Regions from separate parts of the Lysinibacillus sp. FSL M8-0337 genome, predicted to be linked through region 2. Evidence: riboswitches for the same ligand, from Rfam matches in the RefSeq annotation. Region 2 holds a riboswitch; the other holds the start of a gene.
The links. Region 2 has a riboswitch for FMN ahead of ribE (riboflavin synthase). Riboswitches for the same ligand answer to the same signal wherever they lie in the genome.
Positions count from the first base shown of each region.

Region 1: it holds a riboswitch for FMN, as region 2 does, so the genes downstream of both, MKY08_RS05935 (ECF transporter S component) here and ribE (riboflavin synthase) in region 2, are expected to answer to the same signal.

Region 1 is NZ_CP151996.1:1,304,664-1,315,360, reverse strand. Features, by position in the region: gene MKY08_RS05950 (STAS domain-containing protein) at 1-80, shown strand, start outside; gene MKY08_RS05945 (hypothetical protein) at 439-678, shown strand; gene MKY08_RS05940 (sodium-dependent transporter) at 957-2,303, opposite strand; gene MKY08_RS05935 (ECF transporter S component) at 2,485-3,072, opposite strand; FMN riboswitch at 3,297-3,493, opposite strand; gene MKY08_RS05930 (RNA polymerase subunit sigma) at 3,744-5,027, opposite strand; gene sigX (RNA polymerase sigma factor SigX) at 5,024-5,557, opposite strand; gene MKY08_RS05920 (ATP-binding protein) at 5,795-7,570, opposite strand; gene MKY08_RS05915 (response regulator transcription factor) at 7,563-8,279, opposite strand; gene ccsB (c-type cytochrome biogenesis protein CcsB) at 8,396-9,577, opposite strand; gene MKY08_RS05905 (cytochrome c biogenesis protein ResB) at 9,574-10,697, opposite strand, start outside.
Region 2 is NZ_CP151996.1:1,638,422-1,649,118, forward strand. Features, by position in the region: gene MKY08_RS07570 (VanW family protein) at 1-141, shown strand, start outside; gene MKY08_RS07575 (HAD-IA family hydrolase) at 244-870, opposite strand; gene MKY08_RS07580 (GntR family transcriptional regulator) at 1,048-1,428, opposite strand; gene MKY08_RS07585 (PLD nuclease N-terminal domain-containing protein) at 1,717-1,968, shown strand; gene MKY08_RS07590 (ABC transporter ATP-binding protein) at 1,952-2,857, shown strand; gene MKY08_RS07595 (hypothetical protein) at 2,854-3,642, shown strand; FMN riboswitch at 3,751-3,876, shown strand; FMN riboswitch at 3,998-4,123, shown strand; gene ribE (riboflavin synthase) at 4,311-4,949, shown strand; gene ribB (3,4-dihydroxy-2-butanone-4-phosphate synthase) at 5,006-5,638, shown strand; gene ribE (6,7-dimethyl-8-ribityllumazine synthase) at 5,656-6,123, shown strand; gene MKY08_RS07615 (spore germination protein) at 6,258-7,718, shown strand; gene MKY08_RS07620 (DUF1540 domain-containing protein) at 7,893-8,126, shown strand; gene MKY08_RS07625 (hypothetical protein) at 8,346-8,699, shown strand; partial or broken gene MKY08_RS07630 (C45 family peptidase) at 8,721-9,377, shown strand; gene MKY08_RS07635 (Spo0B domain-containing protein) at 9,698-10,697, shown strand, end outside.

The DNA of each region.
Region 1 (10,697 bases), 330 kb from region 2:
TTGCCAAAAATGAACTCCAAGCGAAGCAAATGATTAAAGAAGAAAACTGGTTAGGCGAACTCGCACTAAGCGAATATTAATGGTGACAGGCACGCACACAATTTAGTATCTCCCAATCTACTACAGCAGCAGGCATATTTGTCTGCTCTTTTTTTGTCTAAGGTTAAAGAGAAATGAGTTAAACGCACACACAGGCAAAAAAATTCAATTTAAATTAACTATTAGAAAAATAGATTAGGAGGGACAGTCTTTGAATCGTTGTCATAAAAATTGTTCATGCGAACGTTGCCAATCTAGTTTGCCTGTTATTAAAGCAATCGATATTTGTAATATCACTCCAAACTCACAAACTCCACCCGTCTCATCTTCCACATACGGGAACTTTTTTCAAACGAATTTTTCACTCTCGCTACCAATCAAGCTATGCCTTGGAACGGCATGGGGGAAACTGCTGGCATCACGTTAGACCCCGATACAGTGACTATCAGGGTTACCCAAGGAGGGGCGTACTATATCGATTATCATGTGAATGGAAATTTCTCTCCATTTGGGACAGGTAACGTTACAATCGTTACAGCTCTCTTTGTTAATAATGCCGAAGTGAATCCAATTCAAACGAGATACGGAGCATTAAATACAGAAGTCGACAGATATGAATGCGTACCAATTACTGGATGAACAATTGTATTTATCCCAGATAATGGAATAGTTCAATTAAGAAATATCGGTCCAGACTTCCGTACTTGCGATGGCGGAATTGTACTCGCTGCTTCAATAAATTTAATAAAAGTTAGCACACCATAAGGTCTTGAAGTACCAGTAAAAATAGTACCTGTAGTTAAGATACTTGAAAAGAGTGCTTTAATGGCAGGTATTTTTTCACTACCACTTGGTGCTTAATCGAAAAAAAGATGGCTCCTGCGCAATACAAGAACCATCTCTAAGCTGCAATATATTTATTTTTGTATGAGCATATTTAATAAAACAACAATAATTACAATTGGGACGACCACTAACATTAATAGGCGATATGTGTTATAAAACCCTTGTCCCACCTGACTTCCCATAAGCAATTCTTTTTTCACAAAGTCTTTATCTACTACATAGGCAATAAAAATGGCGATCAATAAATTGCCCAATGGTAGCATTAAATTGGACACTAAGTAATCAGTAGCATCAAAAATGGACTTGCCAAATATTGAAACATCCGCTAATAAACTTGACGATAATGCCGATGGAATTGCTGCAACAAAAACAATGACTCCAAGTAATAACGTTAAGACTGAACGCGACATATGCCATTTTTCAATAAATGCTGCCACGATGATTTCATATAAACTAAACGACGAAGTTAATGTCGCAAATAAAAATAGTAATAAAAACAGGGCTAAAAACACTTCCCCAAAAGGCATTTGACTAAATGCTGTCGGCAGCACCATAAATAATAAGCCAGGCCCAGCTTGCGGTTCCAAATCAAAAGCAAATACAACTGGGAAAATAGCTAGTCCTGCTAAAAACGACACAAGTACTGTCAAAATAACAACGGAACCTGCTGAATTTGGTAAACTAACATCTTTTTTCAAATACGAACTATATGTAACCAAACAAGAGAAACCTACTGCCAAACCAAAGAATGACTGCCCTAGCGCCTCTAGTAACGCTTTACCTGTTATATTAGAAAAATCAGGCCATAAGAAGAATTTCACACCTTCCATTGCCCCATCTAAAGTTAATGCACGAATAACAAGAATGATAAACATCACAAATAACAATGGCATCATCCATTTATTTGCTTTCTCAATACCATTTTGTACACCTAGCGAAATAACAAGTACATTGGTTAATGTAAATAACGCTAAACCTAGTAATGTAATCCACGGTGTGCTAATAATCTTTCCAAATAAATCGCCTGGATTAACTGAAGAATCAATAACTGCACCCGATACTCCAAGGCCGCTATAAATAAAAATCCATCCTCCTACAACACTGTAAAAGGTTAATAATAGAAAACAACCCAATACACCCATACGTCCAACCCAAGCCCATGCCGGTTTCGTTGGCACAACTTTTTTATAGGCAGTGACAGCTTCCGATTGCGTACCCCGCCCTAAAATATACTCGGATAATAACATCGGTAGGCCGATTAATAATGTAAAAAGCACAAAAATTAGGAAAAATGCGCCTCCACCACTTTGCCCTGTGACATAGGGTAACTTCCAAATAGCCCCTAGCCCAATTGCCGCACCCGCTGATGCTAAAATAAATCCTAATTTACTAGACCATTGTCCTTTATTCTCACTCATCTCTTCAATCTCCTCAAAACTAACTAATCTCTTATTAATTGTACATTAAAATAGTAAATTAGACTAGACAGTTCCTGAATTTCCCAGTATGCTATTGGATCCATAAAAAAACTGCACCTCCAATTGTTAGATGTGTCTAACAATTGGGGTGCAGTTCAAAATATGCTCGAGGTGAAATGAATTATTTTGATAAATACATTGTGCGTTGTTGGTTGATCCATTTGCGCATCGTTGTGAATAATAACGCCATAACCGCCGTTAATAACACACCTTTCACGATATTAAATGGTAAAATGCCTGCAACAATCATTGTGTATAATGAATCGCCAACGACTGGCTCCATTCCTAAGAAGTAAGTGTACATCGGTAAAAATACTGCGATATTTAACAAGCTCATTCCAACCGCCATCACAATCGTTCCTGTTGCTAATCCTCCAACAAGACCTCCAATCGTTTTAAAACGGTTAAAAATAAATGATACTGGTAAAATAAATAATATGCCTGTTACAAAGTTTGCAATATGACCAACTGGCACTCCTGTTGGCGTACCAGAGAAAATCCAATCTAAGACATTTTTAAATAGCTCTACTAAAATACCTGCTACTGGGCCCATCGTGATGGCTGCAAGTAAGGCAGGCATATCACTGAAATCCACTTCCAAAAAGGCTGGGAACGGTGGAATCGGGAAATTAAATAACATTAATAAAAACGAAATACTACTCAGCATACCAATCGTAATAAACGATTGCAGTTTGACATTTTTCTTCATTGAAAACTCTCTCCTCTTTGCTGATTCAATCTTGCAAGAAGAAAGGTTACGACGTAATCGATTGTTTTTCACGAAAAAACCCTTATGCAAATCAGCATAAGGGAGAAAAGGCATGATAAAATAACGCCATTACTAGCTATTTTTTGTGCATAGCGTGCACTTAAAGACACACTAAAAAAACGTTCGCACATAGCTTAATTCGTAACAACGAATGACGATCGTACCTTCATCTTCTCCCATCCAGACTATACTGTCGGCCTTGGAATTACACCAAGTCAGCCATGCAAAAAAATCTTTGCACAGGTCGCGGGCTGAAGAGCCATCTAGTAAATCATGCGAGCTACTGTAGCTTACTACTACACTAGCGATTTACAACTCTATTACCGCCGGTCGGGATTTTCACCCTGCCCCGAAGATGAATCAATATTATTTTATAAACTAACTATAATGTTTTATCACATAAAAGTAAATACTTCTGCTTAAAATAATCCGATTAAATTTGTATGTTTTAATAAATGAAGCATTTTGCGAGAAATCATGGAGTAACTTACCCGCGGAGCAAAGTCACTTACCCGCGATATTTTATCATTTACCCGCGAATCAAGGTGCTTTACCCGCGGTATTTCAATTATAAAAAAACAGCTATCTCTATCTGATAGCTGTTTTCTATATTATGGCATCATTTGTTTATTGGCTCCTACAGGCATGGGTAAAAAATTTGTTAAATCAAAGCCTTCCCAACTTTCCTGTACAATGTTATCTAAACGTATCTTTTTATCAAAGCTTGACGCAGTCAACATCATTGCTTCGATTAATTGTGTTGCCCGTACAGCATCCATTGTCGTTAAATCAAGTGGTGCGTCAAATGTGACCACAACCCCATCTTCTTCTTCTTTTACAGTGTATGTGACATTTTCCGGAACAACTGGCACATAAACATCATCCTTTTTGTCTCGCATCGCCAGTAGAGCCTCTGTCACAGTAGGATACGTTTGATGGAAATCAGGCGATAAATATTCAGTCCCGTTTCCCTCTGTATATAAATAATAGTTATAATGATTATCTTTTGTTAGCGCTATAGGCTCACTCGGCTCTTCTGCTTGCGAAAACTCGTAAGCAGAACCATCTGCCTGTTTAATGGCAATGGCTTTATATTCGGATTCGGAAAAAGTATCTTTTAACGAGCTTAAATATTTTGTGACAGATGCCGAAGCTACATCATAATCATTTTCTTCTGGTAATACGTGCACAAGCGTCTTACCTTCTTCTTTTAACTCACCTTTGTACGGATGATAGTCCGTTAAACCCATTGCTTCTTCATCAATTTGAGGTGCGTATTTTTTATACATTTGTAAAGTTGTTGGTTTCTTCTTCCCAAAATCAGCAGTTATTTTTTCGTTCTTAATAATATAGGTCATTGGTATACTATCAGCCTTGCCACCAGGTAAACCAATTCTGAAAACGACTGCATCGACTAAATCATCTTCGTAAACAGATGTCCGCAACGATAGGATACGAGCATGCTCAGCACCAATATTCGCTTTCATCACACTATCTGCATCTGCATTTTCACTTTCTGTGACCGACCGATCCTCCTGCATGGAAGAATAATTTTCGATTGGGGCGTTTGCTTCATCCTTTACGGAAGAATTGTTCGATACATAGATGTACCCTGCTATTGATAGTACAAAAATTGCAGCAACACTACTTAAAATAGGCAACCTACTCTTGCGTCGTTTTATAGGATCAATATTTTCTTGAGCAGGCAATGATTGTGCTTGTTGTTCTTTTACTTCATCTACTATGGCCTCTTGAAGATGTATATTGTCTTGTAAACGTGCATCAGCAAGCAATCTTTTTAACACTTTGTCTTTCGAGCGGTGGTCAGTAAGCTTCGGGGCATTGCTCAACATTTGTTCAAGTTGTTCATCGTCAAATTGTTGTTTATGCGTCATTGCCTTTTCGCCTCCTGTTCCCTAGCCTGTTGTAGATGTTGTCTTAAAAACTTAATGGCTCGATGTTGCGTCGTTTTAACCTTCGCCTCTGTCCAATCAAGTATTTGCGCAGTTTCAGTAATTGATAAATCTTGGAAATAGCGCATAATAATAACCATTTTTTGATCCCCTGTACAATTTTCAAGTGCAGACTCTATCTGCTTTAATTCATCACTGGCCTGTAGCACATCTTCCGGTGATGGTGTGGTTGAATGTAACTGTTCCGTTTCCCAGTCAAAAAAATCGAGCGAATGTTTTTGGCGCACAGCCTGCTTTCGAAAATGATCAATTGCGACATTTTTAGCAATGGCAAAAAGCCAAGTTTTTTCACTGCTATTTCCTGCGAATTGTTCATAAGATCGCAGCACACGGACATAAACCTCATGTGCAAGATCCTCAGCCAGTGTACGATTTTTTACTAGATAAATAAGAAACTGGAACACGTCTTGATGGTATGCATCGTATAGTCGATGGAACACGGAGTCATTCAAAGCACTCCACCCCCGTTCTCATAGTATTTGTCGTCTAACACTCGCAAAAGTTACATTTAAATAATAATTTTATCTCAGTTTTGCCATGTGCCAAACCCGAGCAAAAGCCGACAGCTAGCCCCTCACAGGTATTGGTATTATTGCCAAATAGTGCGGCTAGTTCTAACTACACACATGACCTGTATCAGCATGAAAGAGCATTGTCAGATGGAATCAGCTAAGGGCTTCTTAATGAATTTATTCGAAAGGTAAATAGAAAGTAAAGGTTGTGCCCTCTTTTAACACACTATCGACCATAATATTGCCAGAGTGCGCCTTCACAATATTTCGAGCAATTGCAAGCCCTAAACCCGTTCCGCCTTTAGAACGTGTCCGTGCTTTATCCGCTTTATAAAAACGTTCAAAGACATACGGTAAATCTTCCTGTGGAATCCCATGCCCTGTATCCTGAACAGATATTTTGGCAAAGGTTGGCTCTTGCTCTATCTTGACAATGACAGAACCTTCGTCTGTATGACGCAGTGCATTATCTACTAAATTCGTTAACACTTGTTCAATACGATCTTCATCCATACTTATGCGGGCATTATTATCAAACTCACTATTAAATAAAAGCTGCACGTGCTTTTCTTTTGCCACTTGAGCAAATTTCTGCGTAATACGTTCAAATGTCGAATTAATCGGTACTTCATCTTTGTATAGTGTCATATGTCCTGATTCCATTCGCGCTAAATCCAATAAATCAGTTACTAAACGTCCCATACGCTTCGATTCATCATAAATAATTTTCGTAATCTCATTGCGTTCTTCTTGATCTTGAATAAAATCATCATCCATTAATGCCTCTGAATAGCCTTGTAACATGGAAATCGGTGTACGTAGTTCATGTGATACATTGGCAATAAAATCTGAACGTAGCTTTTCTAGACGATGCTGCTCTGTCATATCGCGGATTACAGCAACTGCTCCACGAATTAATTCCCCACTATAGAGCGGGCTAATCGTAAATGTATAATAATTTCCATCCATTTCAATTTCTTCTTCTAACTTATCTTCAAACATTAGTACATGATCGAGCATATGATAGAGTTCTGGTGGAATCGGCTTTGCGCTTTGCGAGCCTTTATTTACAAACCATTTTTGCATTAAACGTTCCGCCGGCGGATTGCTCAGTAAAATTGTTCGATCACGGTTAAACGTTATCACGGCATCTGTCATGGATGTTAAAATATTGGACAATTGCTCATTTTCTTGATTGATTACTTCTAAGTTATGCTTTAGCTGACGCCCCATTTGATTGAACGCAACAGCTAGCTGGCCGATTTCATCATTTTGCGTTGTCGGCATTTTTGCCTCGAAATTCCCTTTTGCAATTTCAAAAGCTAGTTCACGCATTTTACGTAATGGTGATGTAATACGGGATGATAAGAAAAATGCAAAAAATGTCGTTAACACAAACGCAATAAATGCCGCTAAAAAGACAATTTTGGTCGTCTCTTTCGATGTTTTATGTAACGCATCTGGACTTTGATAAATAAATACAGCACCATGCACTTCATTTTCCACATTTAGTGGAAACCCTAGCACAACATACGATTCCATCTTTCCTTTATCAGTTGAAGATGGCATCATCATTTCCTTTATAATAGGTTCATCTGATTGGAAAATTTCATGGAAGGATTTATTCGCTAAAATTCCATCTTGAATTTCTTTCTTGTTGACGCCTTCTTGCATCGCAAATGAGACTTCCAAATGATTTATGGCGATAAGTGCATTTGTACCCTCAGGTAAAATATCTGTCAGGAGTTGCGAAGTCGATTCTGCCGTCTCATTGTCATCCACTATACTCGCTATTGTTGCAGCCGTTTGACGCAGTGAAATCTCTGCTTGCTGCATATGATAGTTTTGAAGAAATTCGAGCATTAAAACCGTGAAAACAAATAATACAAATGAAACGAGAAGCAATATGGTTACCCATAGCTTCCCGACAACACTGTTCCATATTCTATTCATTGACAACCTCAAATTTGTAACCAACGCCCCAAACAGTGACAATCATTTTCGCTGCGTTCTCGGATACACGATTCAGCTTCTCACGTAGACGCTTCACATGTGTATCGACTGTTCGTAGGTCTCCAAAGAAATCATAATGCCAAACCTCTTTTAGTAATTGTTCACGGTCAAATACTTTATCAGGAGATTTTGCAAGGAAATACAATAATTCATACTCTTTTGGTGTTAAATTTACTTCGATACCTTCCGCTGTTACACGGTGAGCATCATGGTCAATCATCAAATGTTGGAATACAACTAAATCTTTTGATGACGATGCATTTGTCGTAGGTGAAAATGCTTGTGAACGACGTAAAATCGCTTTTACGCGTAGAACCACCTCACGAGGACTAAATGGCTTTACAATATAATCATCTGCTCCAAGCTCGAAGCCTTGTACACGGTTCGCTTCCTCGCCTTTTGCAGTTAATAAAATAATTGGAGTTGCAGCTCTTTCGCGAATTTCTGCACATACCTCAAGCCCATCTTTTTCAGGCATCATAATATCTAGTAAAATACAGTGGTACTCTTTTTCTAAAGATTTCTCGATCGCTTCTTCACCATTCTCTGCTTCGTCAACTTGATACCCTTCGCGCTCCAAATACATTTTTAATAAGCGTCGAATACGATCCTCGTCGTCTACTACTAATACTGAAATATTTTCTGACACTTTCACGATCCCTCTCTTCCGATCTTTCTCTACCCTTCTATTGTACATGGTACGCTACGACTTGAAAAGAAAAGAAAGCCCTTTCGCAGCAGCGAAAAGGCTTTTTGTTCCCATTGTTACGCGTAGGAGTGTAAACCTGCAAGAATTAAGTTAACGGCAATAAGATTAAATAATATAATACCAAAGCCAATTAATGCTAACCAAGCAGATTTTTCACCTTCCCAGCCTTTAGATAAACGTAGATGTAGGAATGCTGCGTAGAATAACCATGTAATGAGGGCCCATACTTCTTTCGGGTCCCAACCCCAGAAACGACTCCACGCAAGTTGTGCCCATATCATCGCAAATATGAGTGCACCTAATGTAAATACTGGGAAACCAATAATAACAGAACGATAACCGACTTCATCCAGTAATTGTAGATTTACACGTTTAACAAGCGGTTGGAATATCGCGCTTATGCGACGACGTGCAATAAGGCGAATTAATAAGTATAGTAACGAGCCTACTAATAATGACCAAACGACTGTTGTTAATTTTTTCGCATTAATCAATGCAGGCATTTCTACTAATGGAGACATGCCATGTTCCTCTACTGCCTCATACTCATTCATCCCAAAAATCGGTGGCAAATTATAAGTGATCTGTCGAGATACACCTTCTTTATCAATATACGTGTATTTCGATTCATAATCCATCGCACTAAATGTAGACGACACAATAACAAAGCCAAGCACAACGACTAAACAGTACATAACCGCTTCAAGCCAGAAACGCTGCTTTGAAGGTTTGTTTAAATCTACAACTTTTAATAAATAAATTAAACCTGCAACTGCACTAATCGCTAAAATCGATTGACCCATAGCAGCCGTAATAACGTGAATTGTTAACCAATGACTTTGCAATGACGGTACTAATGGACTTACTTCTGTCGGGAACATCGATGCATAGGCAATGATTAATAACGCTACAGGTAACGCCACTAAACCAAGCGCTGTTAGGCGATAAATAAAGTAAATTAAAATAAATGCACCAACAATAAACATCCCGAAAGCAGTCGTAAATTCAAACATATTACTAACAGGTGCGTGACCTGTGTGAATCCAACGTGTAATAAAGTAACCAATTTGCGAAAGGAAACCTATAATTGTTACGACAATCGCCAGCTTACCCCATTTGTCTGTGTTTTTGCCCGAAGCATTGGATTGTTTAATAGCGCCGCCAAATAGTAAAGTAGCTACTAGATAGGCTAAGAATGCAACAAATAATAGATTTCCACTTAAGTCAATCAAACTCATAAGGTGTTGTCACCTTCCTTTTTAGTATTGCCACGATTTGTGGACTCTTCGCCTTCTTCAGACGGCTCTAACTGATCCTTATATTGCGGTAGGCCAGCAAATGCAGTCACGGCATCTAAATCTTTTTTCATGCTGAACATATTTTTGTTTACATGGGCAGCCATCAGTACATGACCATCAGGCTCTACTTGTAACCAAAGTCGACGGTGGTTCCAATATGAACCGATTGCAACGCCGATCATGAAAATAATACCACCAACAAATAAAATTGGGATTGTGCGGTCTTTACGTATTGTAAAACCAGACATATCGCGTGTTTCCACACTATCAAACTTCATTTTGTATTGGTTTTCACCTAGTGGTTCGAGTGTTTGTTTAATCGCAACGAAGCTTGTTTCACCCTTTGGTGTTTCTGGTGTCGTCATTTTAAATAGAAATGCTGGATTATTAGGAACTGACGTCGCTGTTTGCGGAACACCATTTTCAAACCCAGAGAAGTCTGGCGTGTAAACAAGTAATTTAACAGATACACCATTTCCTAAATCGTATTCTTTTTTAGGATTTGTTAAATCGATTCCTACTTTACCAAGTGATTGCTCGGTTGTTTTATTTACTAGTTGGAAATTCATTTGCTTCAATTCATTTAAGCGATAATCCATTTGATACAGTGCATAGCCAGCTTCTTTTAAAGGGTGATTCACTCGAATTGAATAATCTTTCACCTTTTCTAGATTTTCCGTATCACCAGCAATAGCGTCTTCAGGTTGCTTATATAACGTAATATCTGTTTGGAAGTTTTTCGCAACGACGTTAACACCTTGCTTTAGCTGTTCACCTTGTGGTGTATTATCATGTGTTTCTAAAATAAAGTCTCGATTTTCAATAAAATAACCGTCCATGCCAGTAATTGCACGTGTTTCACCTTCACGTACCCATATCGATTCATCGACATAGAAACCAGGAACTAAACGCAACATTACCCCAGTTAAAAAGATAATGAGGCCTACATGATTTATGTACGGACCGTAACGAGAGAAGCGGCCTTTTTCTGCTAACAAAGCACTGCCGTCTCGACGAACAATGTATTTCATTTCAGTCATTTTCTTTTCAACTTTACTAA
Region 2 (10,697 bases):
GGTGGTTTAGATTTTAGATTTCAAAACACGAGTGATGTACCATTTTTAATAAAGGCAACCTATGGACAAGATTTTCTGACAGTGGAAATAAGGACAGCAAAAAAATATCAAGAAATTTTAACAAAGCTTCCCTCACAATAAGGAAGAAGTTGATGTAAGACTAAACAAAAATCAACTTCTCTTGTATTTTAAGGCACTTATAAAGAGTGTCTTTTTTAGTGCCTAAGCAATGGTGAAAGTAGTTTATAAATCTTCCATAATAGTTAGTATTTCGGCAGGAGTAAATACTTTATATTCGGGTTCTGCTGATTGAACAATCTCAATAGCATCATACCCCCAACCAACCCATATAATTGGAATACCTACTTTTTTGCATGCGACAATATCACGTTGCTCATCCCCAATATATAAAACATCTGATGTTTTTAAATTGGCTTGTTTTAAATATTTTTTTATCACTTTATCTTTACCAAAAATTCGGCTCGAACATAGTACTTCGGAGACATGGTCGATACCATTAGTTTGTAAAAACGCCAAAATATTATCTTTTGAGTTGGAGGAAATAATGGCGATTGTATATCCTTTCTTATCGAGTTCTTTTATGACATCTTTCATACCGTGAAATAGATGAACATCTTGTAATGATTGCTGATATAAGCGATAAAATTGCGGGAGTATAGTAGGTAGCTTGTGTAACGGGAAGTTAAATAATTTACTTCGTTCAGCAATCGATAATTTTTTTAGTGCATCAATATCTTCTAACTGTACTTCTTTGAATTCATGTTTTTTAGCAATCGTATTCCATACAGATGCAAACACTGCCGTGGAATCCGCAAGTGTGCCATCAAAATCAAATATAATATGTTTCATTGTATTTTTCTCCTTAAAGGGTATTTGGCTTTACCATTAATAATACTTAAATCAATATAGTCATTCGTTCATGATGACATGAATGCGGAAAAAAAGAAATGAATTAGTATACACTATCTGATTTTACATTATGAGAGGAAAGAATTATTTACCATTGCTTCTTCAGTATGAGGTAAATTACTGCACTTGGTCTAATACTTTTGTGATATATTGTTTGATTTGTTTCTTGCTATAACCCATTACATAAGCTTCCATTATCATGTTTTTTATAGAAAGTTCGAGATGATGTAATTGGGTTTCGTCTAACCGTCGATTTGAACGAGCGATAACAGTTGCTTTCAAGCGATTTTCCATCTTGATAATCGCTTTTTTCTCAAGTTCACGATAGCTTTTTGAAACGGTATGTATATTGATTCCTATATCTTGCGCCATATTTCTAATGGAAGGAAGCATTTCATTGTCTTGAATATGTCCTTTTGCAATCTGTTCAATTAGTTGATTGCCGACCTGCATATATAATAGCAATGGGCTATTGGTATCTATTTGAATAGGTAGCATAGTATTCCCCCTAAAATAAACAAATTTGGAATAGGCATAGTAGCAGTTTCTTTTTGCGTTTGACTAGTTTGAATTCTTATCGGGTGCATTTTCACGCGATTTTCTCCTTTTAACAATTTTGGCAGTAAAATTAATGTAAAATTTATTATCTATAACGATAATATTATCATTATAGATAATATTGACTGTAGCATAGCATTTAATAAAATAACAAGTGCAATTCCAAAAAATGTGTGTTAATGTTATCATTATTAGTAATGATAATGAATGTTGAGAGGAGCGTTTTTATTGAAACTTCACTATGGGTTAGATGAATTGAATGACATTGATTGGTTGGCTGTATTACAGGTTATATGGCCGTTTATGATGGTTGGCTTCATCCTTATCCTTGTTGCATTAATTGATTTGTATCGTCATCGAAAAGCAAGAACAAATGTTATGTTATGGACAATCCTTATTTTATTTTTTAATACTATTGGTCCAATTTTATATTTCACTATTGGGCGAAAAGGAGCGAAACATCATGAAGTTAGAAATTAAAGAGGTGACTAAAACATTTAAAGCAAAGACAGCAGTCAATAATTTCTCGATGGTGGTTGAAACTGGACAATGTGTAGGGCTAATTGGACCTAATGGTGCTGGAAAGTCTACGTTAATCAAAATTATTGCAGATATTTTAAATGCGGAAAAAGGAGAAGTCCTTCTAGATGGGAAAAAAATTAAAACCATGAAAAAAGAAATTGGTTACCTTCCACAATATCCTGATTTCTTTCATTGGATGACAGCTACAGAAACACTCTTTTTTATGGGACAGTTATCTGGCATAACAAAACAAGAGTTGGTGAAGGAAGTACCAGCTATTTTAACAAAAGTTGGGCTTATAAATGAACAACATGAGAAAGTTCAAACATTTTCTGGGGGAATGAAGCAAAGGCTTGGCATTGCCCAAACACTGTTACATAAGCCATCTTTTATTGTCATGGATGAGCCTGTATCGGCATTAGATCCAATAGGCAGAAGAGAGGTCTTAAATTTAATACAAGAAATTAAACATGAAACGACTATTCTATTATCTACTCATATTTTAGGGGATGCAGAAGAAATATGTGAACGCTTTGTCATTATGAAACAAGGTAAGAAAATTGAGGATACGACATTAGATAAATTAACTAACAATCACGAAGCGGTTGTGCATCTTGAATTGGCATCACATAATATGCTTTGGGTGCAAATCATTGAAAAGCTCCCATATGTTAAGAATGTTGAAGTATTAGGCAAGAAGGCGAAGATTACCCTCGATAATATTCAGCAAAATAAAGATAGGTTGATTCGTGATGCAATGGACAACAACATGGATATCGTTAAATTTGAAGTTGGAAGCAGTGAGACGTTAGAAGATATCTTTTTAAAAATGGTGGTGAGTGTATGACACCTTTATATATTTTAACGAAAAAAGAGTATGTACAAATGTTTCGAGAGTTTAAGATCCTTTGGTTACCTCTTGTTTTTATGTTTTTAGGCGCAACACAACCAGTGGTTACATACTATTTACCTTCAATTTTAGCAGCGCTCGGCGGAAATCAAGGCATTACGATTGATCCTGCAATCATGCAACAGGATGGAGCACAAGTAATGGCGGCAACTCTAGGCTCCCAATTTGATCAGTTGGGCATTATGGTAATTGTTATTGCCATAATGGGTATAATTCAATCAGATAAAGCGAATGGGATGCTTGATTTTATATTAACAAGACCTGTAAAGGTAGGATCCTATATCGGTGGAAAGCTTTTTTCTAATTTCTCATTTGTAGCGCTTAGTGTGACATTTGGCTATTTTGTATCTTACGTTTATGTAAATTTCTTGTTTAGTAATATTCCATTTTTTACGCTGATATTAGCGCTTGGATTTTACTTAGTATGGGTACTTTTTATGATTTCTTTTACTTCGATGATCAGTACTATTTTTAATGGGCAGGGCGTTATAGCTTTAATTAGTATCGTTTGCTTGCTATTGTTGAAAATCATTAGTGGTTTACATCCAATAATTGATTTAGTGAATCCTGCTGGCATGAGTCAACAGGCAATGATGGTATTAATAACAGGTTCAATAGATTCACAACTATATGGAAATATGGTGATAACGTTCATATGGATTACTTTAACTGTAACAATTTCGCACTATTGGATTTCAAGGAAGAAATACCATAAAAATTAATAGAGTATAGCTTTTTTTGGCAAAAATAAGTAATCAGCATGCGTGCATTAAAAAATTTTAGGTGGATAATCTATTAAAATAATGTTATCGTATGAAGTAACTAAATAATATATCCTTCAGGGTAGGGTGAAATTCCCAATCGGCGGTGATGAAGTAATTCAAAGTCCGTGAGCGCAAGCTGATTTGGTGCAAATCCAAAACCGACAGTTACAGTCTGGATGGGAGAAGGATGAAAGTATAAGCTTTTTAAATTCGTATGACTTTAAAAGGTCTATTTGGCTACGCTTATATGAAATATAACTTCCCATCGCTTCTGTTGGGAAGTTTTTTATTTAGGGAAAAAATTGAATAGGTATCTGTTCTTCGGGGTAGGGTGAAATTCCCAATCGGCGGTGATGAAGCAATTCAAAGTCCGTGAGCGCAAGCTGATTTGGTGCAAATCCAAAACCGACAGTGATAGTCTGGATGGGAGAAGAACAATAAGATGGTAGCCTGTGGAAAATTTTTGTATCCACTAGGTTTATTTCGTGACGTCTTATGTATAAGTACTCCCAAACCCCTTTTATGCTAAAGGGGTTTTTTCTTTGTTTTGGTCATAAAAAATGGAGGGGGGATTAACATAACTATCAAAAGGTTTACGACATAGGGTTGAGAAAGTAGGTGGAAAAATGTTTACAGGTATTATTGAGGATATTGGCACAGTAAAAACCTTGCAAAGCGATAGGCAAAGTATGGAAATAACAGTGATTTCGCCCAAAATAGTGGCGGATGTGAAGCTCGGGGATAGTATAGCCGTTAATGGGGTTTGTTTGACAGTAACTCATTACAATGACCAAGAGCTGACAATGGATGTAATGCCTGAAACAGTGAAAGCGACGAATTTACAGCAATTAACTGTTGGTCATGCAGTCAATTTAGAGCGTGCAATGCCAGCCAATGGACGATTTGGTGGCCATTTTGTTTCAGGTCATGTAGATGGTGTAGGGAAAATTATACGCAAACGCCCAATGGCAAATGCGGTCTATATTGATATCGAACTTTCAGAGGACTTAACTAGCTATTGTATTCCTAAAGGTTCAATCACAATTGATGGAACGAGTTTAACGCTCTTTCATGTTGAAAAAAACAGTGTCACAGTATCGCTTATTCCACACACATACAAAGAAACCGTACTAGGTGTTAAAAATGTTGGGGCACTGGTCAATATTGAAACCGATTTAGTAGGCAAATACATTATTCACCAGTTAAAGGGTGGTCTGCAATCGTCAACCATTACAAAAGATTACTTAGCGAAGCATGGTTTTTAACCTGCTATAGAAAGAAAAAAACATACATTGAAAGTCAAATCTATTAGGAGGTGGCAATGTTGCTACATTCAATTGAAGAAGCAATTGCCGATTTAAAACAGGGCAATATGATTGTTGTTGTGGATGATGAAGACCGTGAAAATGAAGGAGATCTACTGGCCCTTGCAGAGTTTATGTCACCAGAAACGATTAATTTCATGGCAACATATGGAAGAGGTCTTATTTGTACACCTATTTCACAGCAGCTCGCACAAAAATTAGCGTTACAGCCAATGGTCATAAATAACACCGATAATCACCAAACAGCGTTTACTGTCAGTATTGACTATAAAGAGACAACAACAGGCATTAGTGCTTTTGAACGTGCTTTGACGATTCAAAAAATGCTAGTGTCACATGCACAAGCATCGGATTTCCGTCGACCTGGACATGTTTTTCCGCTAATTGCGAAAGAAAATGGGGTATTAGAGCGCCGAGGACATACGGAGGCTACTATCGATTTAGCAAAACTTTGCAACAGTGTACAAGCTGGCGTGATATGTGAAATTATGGGCGATAATGGAGAAATGCTGCGCTTTGATGAGTTAGTCAAATATGCACAAAAACATAAATTAAAAATGATTTCGATTGACGCATTAGCAACATATCGTCGTCAACATATGCAAATAGAAAATTCACTTACTATGTAAAAGAGGAGAATGAAATGATGGGAAAAACATTTGAAGCACAATTAATTGGCAATGATTTAAAAATAGCGGTGGTTGTTGGTCGTTTTAATGAATTTATAACAAGTAAATTATTAAGTGGTGCATTAGATGGGCTAAAGCGTCATGGTGTAGACGATGATTTAATAGATGTTGCGTGGGTGCCAGGTGCATTTGAAGTACCGTTTATCGCAAAGCAACTAGCTGAAACGAAAAAATATGATGCCATTATAGGTTTGGGTACAGTTATTCGTGGCTCTACAACACATTATGATTATGTGTGTAACGAATCAGCTAAAGGCATTGCAAACGTATCGCTTTCGACAAATGTACCAGTTATTTTTGGGATTGTCACAACGGAAAATATTGAGCAAGCGATTGAACGTGCTGGAACAAAATCTGGCAATAAAGGTTATGACGCAGCGATGTCCGCAATTGAAATGGCTAATTTACAAAAAATGATTGGCTAAAAGGATATCTATATTTAGAATTAATGAATTATCTCACTAGTGTAAGATTTATTGCATAATTTTTTGGACATTGGGAAATATATGTTTATAAGTATTTTAGTAAAATAATTTGTTTGAATTTGGTTCAGTAGGAGATGAGGAATATTCAATCAATAGAACAAGAAATCGAATTGAAAATGTTGAAAGAATTATTTCAACGCTCTGCTGACGTAATTTTTCAATCCTTTACCTTTCAACAACATCATGTTTATTTTATTACATGTGAGTCGATGGTCGATCCGTTTTTATTGAATAAGGTCATTATCGATCGAGTTCAATCTTTGTTTGAAGACAGCTCTGTAAAATTATTAGAGGAAAAAATAAAAAACGATTTACACATTCCTAATCTTCAAAAAGTAACAAATTTAGATGATGCTATTACGCGTGTCTATTCAGGGTTTGTTTTGCTTTACTTTGAAGGGGAAAAAATTTTATTTTCAAGTAAAATTACTAAAAAACCAAATCGAAATCCTGAAGAAACAAAGCAAGAACTAGTGGTAAAAGGGCCGAGAGATGATTTTATAGAAGATGTCTTTATTAATGTGGCCTTAATTCGTAAGCGCTTGCCTACAAATTCCCTATGCGTGGAAACGGTGGAAGTCGGAAAGCGCTCTAAAACGACAGTAGCTGTTCTGTACATGGGTGATATAACCGACAAAGCAATGGTTACTGAAATAAAAAAACAATTAAATAAAATTAATACAGACGTTGTCTTTAGTGGCGATATAATGATGGAAAGTGTGGAAAAAACCGCAAAAATTTTGCCGCGACATGATTATACAGGTCGGCCAGATTTTGCAATACAAGCGCTAAGCAGAGGACGGATTCTTCTTTTTGTCGATGGTGTATCTTACGCAATCATTACGCCACCTAATAATTTTTTACTTTTTAAATCAGGTGAGGATAACGATTATCCAACTATAGTCGGTGCATTAGAGCGACTGTTACGAATCGTAGGTATATTAATAAGTATGCTTTTACCCGGTTTTTGGCTAGCCTTATCGACTTATCATCAAGAGCAGATGCCTATACTACTGTTAGCGACGGTTGTCCAATCACGTACTGGTTTGCCTTTTCCTACGATATTGGAAATATTACTAATGTTATTTATGTTTGAAATATTTCGCGAAGCAAATCTACGCTTACCGTCTATTTTAAGCGGAACCATGAGTGTTGTAGGGGGACTAATCATCGGAGATGCGGCAATCAAGGCAGGGATAACGAGCCCTTCCATGATCGTCGTAATTGCTATCTCAAGTATTGCAGCCTATACTCTTGTCAATCAATCCTTTGTAACTGCAATGAGTATTTTCCGTTTATTTGTTATCTTAATGGCCGCTTTCTTTGGTTTATTTGGTTTCTTTTTGTCCCTGTTTTTCATTCTTATTTACTTTGCGAATATCCGTGTATTAGGCGTTCCGTACTTAAATATTGGTGCCAATTTAAACTGGTCCGATACCAAGAAAACTTTAATACGTCTATCGCCAAAAGGATATAGTAAACGACCAAAATTTTTACATCCTCAAGATGAGACAAGAACATCGAGCAAAAATTAGAACATTACATCTATCGCTTGTGCTGTGCTTAAAATCGTCTTCACAGATTATGTCGAAGTTATTTTTAAGCTTTACTTGTAAAAACCTTTTGATTGGACAAAATACAAAGTGAAGAGTATAGATTAGATTTTCCATTCTATACTTTTCAAGACCAATCACAAGGGGTGGATAGTTATGCCGAATGTCCAAGTTAGCTGTGCAGTATCAAATTGTGTGTTCCATGCCAAAGGTAATTATTGCGGAGCTGAAAAAATTGCAATTGACATGGATAAACGTAATACGAACAAACGTGATGCGGAATTTGCTTCTGACTTTGAGTTGCATACAATGTCAGAAGAAGCAGCAGCCATTCAATCATCCGATACGTGTTGTAAAACATTCAGATCGAAAGAAAAAAACTTTAGATAATGAGTATCGTTTATTTTGGACAATGTAAATAAAGACAATATCTTTATTTCACCAAAATAATTTATCTTTACCTTTTCTACTGATTTGGTCACGTTAAAGGTTGTCTTCCTATTAGGAAGACAACTTTTTTTATTCCTTTTATAATTCTCTTGACCTTCCAGTTACTTGAAGGATTACGATGATACAGAAGTCACAATAGGCAGTATGGGAGGTATTTCAATGAATAAATATCAAGAGTTAATCGTATCCGTAGTAGCTTTAAGGGGCGATGCCTATGAAATAGGTTTCCAACAAAGTAACGAAGTAACAACATATGCGCATTTAGCGCAAAAGGAACAGCTGCTAGCTTTATCTACTGCTTGTAATGTACAGCAGGTAAAAGAGCTATTGCTAGATTGTTCGCCCAATCTTTTGCAAGAGATAAAGGGTTTGGCGTTTGGCTTAGAACAGTCATGTGAAACCATTATTAAAATGTATAGCGGTTATAATATGACATTTCCAAATATGGGATGTACCTCGTTTGTACACAATGGGAAGTATGTAAGAAATTACGATTTCAGTCCAGCTATGTAAGATGCAAGACTCGTTTTTTCTAAACCGTCTGAAGGGTATGCTAGTGTAGGTTTTAGCCAGCAAATTATTGGTAGGTTAGATGGAATGAATGAAAAAGGGCTTGTAGTAGGGCTGCATTTTGTCAATAATGAATGGGCAGGCGATGGCTTTTTGGCGACTACTATTGTTAGAATATTACTTGAACAGTGTGGAAATATTGAAGAAGCTACTGCACTAATAAACAAACTTCCACATCGCTATTGCTACAATTACTCGATGACAGATCAAAGTGGAAAAGCAATTGTGGTGGAGGCTACGCCAATGAAGCGGGTGAATTATGTGGAACATCCACTTATTTGCACAAATCATTTTGAATCACAACAATTTGCAGGAAGAAATAAAGCTTGTATTAAAGGTTCAAAACAACGAAAAAACTATATAAATCGCTATGTAGCAGATCCGCGTACGACAATATCTGTATATCATCATTTCAATAACGGAGATTCTCCGTTATTTGTTAAACAATATCAAGAATACTTTGGTACGCTCCATACAGTTATATACTCACCAAAGCAATTAGAGATAGTTGTTGGAATAGGTGAAAATTGTGAGCCACAATCATTTTCACTCCAACAATTTATCGAAGGTAAACGTATTCTTCCGAAAACCATAAAAGGAAACATAATTCAGGCTATCTAATTTGTTAGGCTTGGTTTATAATTTAATAGAATAAATAGGGGAATGGCGTAACATTTGTTGGGCTATTCTCCTTTCGTTTTGTAGCTATTTCGCTTTTCGAAAGAATAAAAAAATATTCCGTTTTTTGTATAAAAATACTAAATTAAAAAAATAAACTTGGATAAAAGTATTGTTTTCAACATACTTTAAAAAATACACATGAAAAAACGAAAATTACTATAGTATAATATTATTGTTATTTATATAAATACTAATTTGTTCTAGGAGTAATTACACATCGTTAAATAATGAATACAATAGATGAGGAAGTACCAGTTTGTATGAAAAATCGTAAAATTAAACTAATATTAGTATTAGCGACTGTCTTATTGTCATTGTTCACAAGTTTAAATGTGCTCACTTCATATGTGAAAATGAAAAAGACGGTGGAAGAATCCATCGCTAACCAGAGCCTAGAAGCGGCTATTTCCATCGCATCATCAATTGATGTTAAGTTGTATCAACAATTTGCAAATAATCCTGTGAAAAATGCAACTTATTGGGAAATAAGAAGATACTTAAATGATGCAAGAGAAAAATTAGGGGCCTTAAATGTCTATACTTTAGAAATTGATAATCCTAAAGTATCAAAAACGATGATTGCTGGTGTTCCCAATCATCTCACAGTAGGCTTTGATATTGGGCAAGTTTGTACTGTTCCAGAAAAGCAAATCAAACTAGCTTATCAAGGGTTGACATATGTTACGAATGTCATTAATGACCCTCAACACGGAGACTATCTTTCTGTAGGCGCTCCAATTAAGAATGACAAAGGTCAAATTATTGGCTATCTAGGGATTGATATAAGCGCAGACAAACTTAATGGTATAAAAGGCAAAGTATTAGAAAATAATTTATTCTTGTTTATTTATAATGGAATATTTATATTGATCGTTATTGCATCGTTTTTCTTTTTACAGAGATGGTATCAAAAAGAAGTGACAAAAGAAGTAGAGGTAACAGAAGATACCTACCAAACTGAAATAAAAGCGTTAATTACCTCTGTATCGTCCTTAAGACATGACTTTACCAATCATATTCAAGTGTTGCATGGGCTTTTACAATTGGGAGAGCCAGATCAAGCGAAACAGTATTTATCATCATTATCTAAAGAGGTACAGGAAATAAAGTCATTGAAATTAAATATTAACCATCCGGGGCTATCGATTTTATTGCAAACTAAAAAGTTAGCTGCTCAAAATCATAATATTGAGATGGATATATCAGTTTCGCAGGATACTTTCGATAAAATAAAAACGACTGATATCATTAAATTATTAT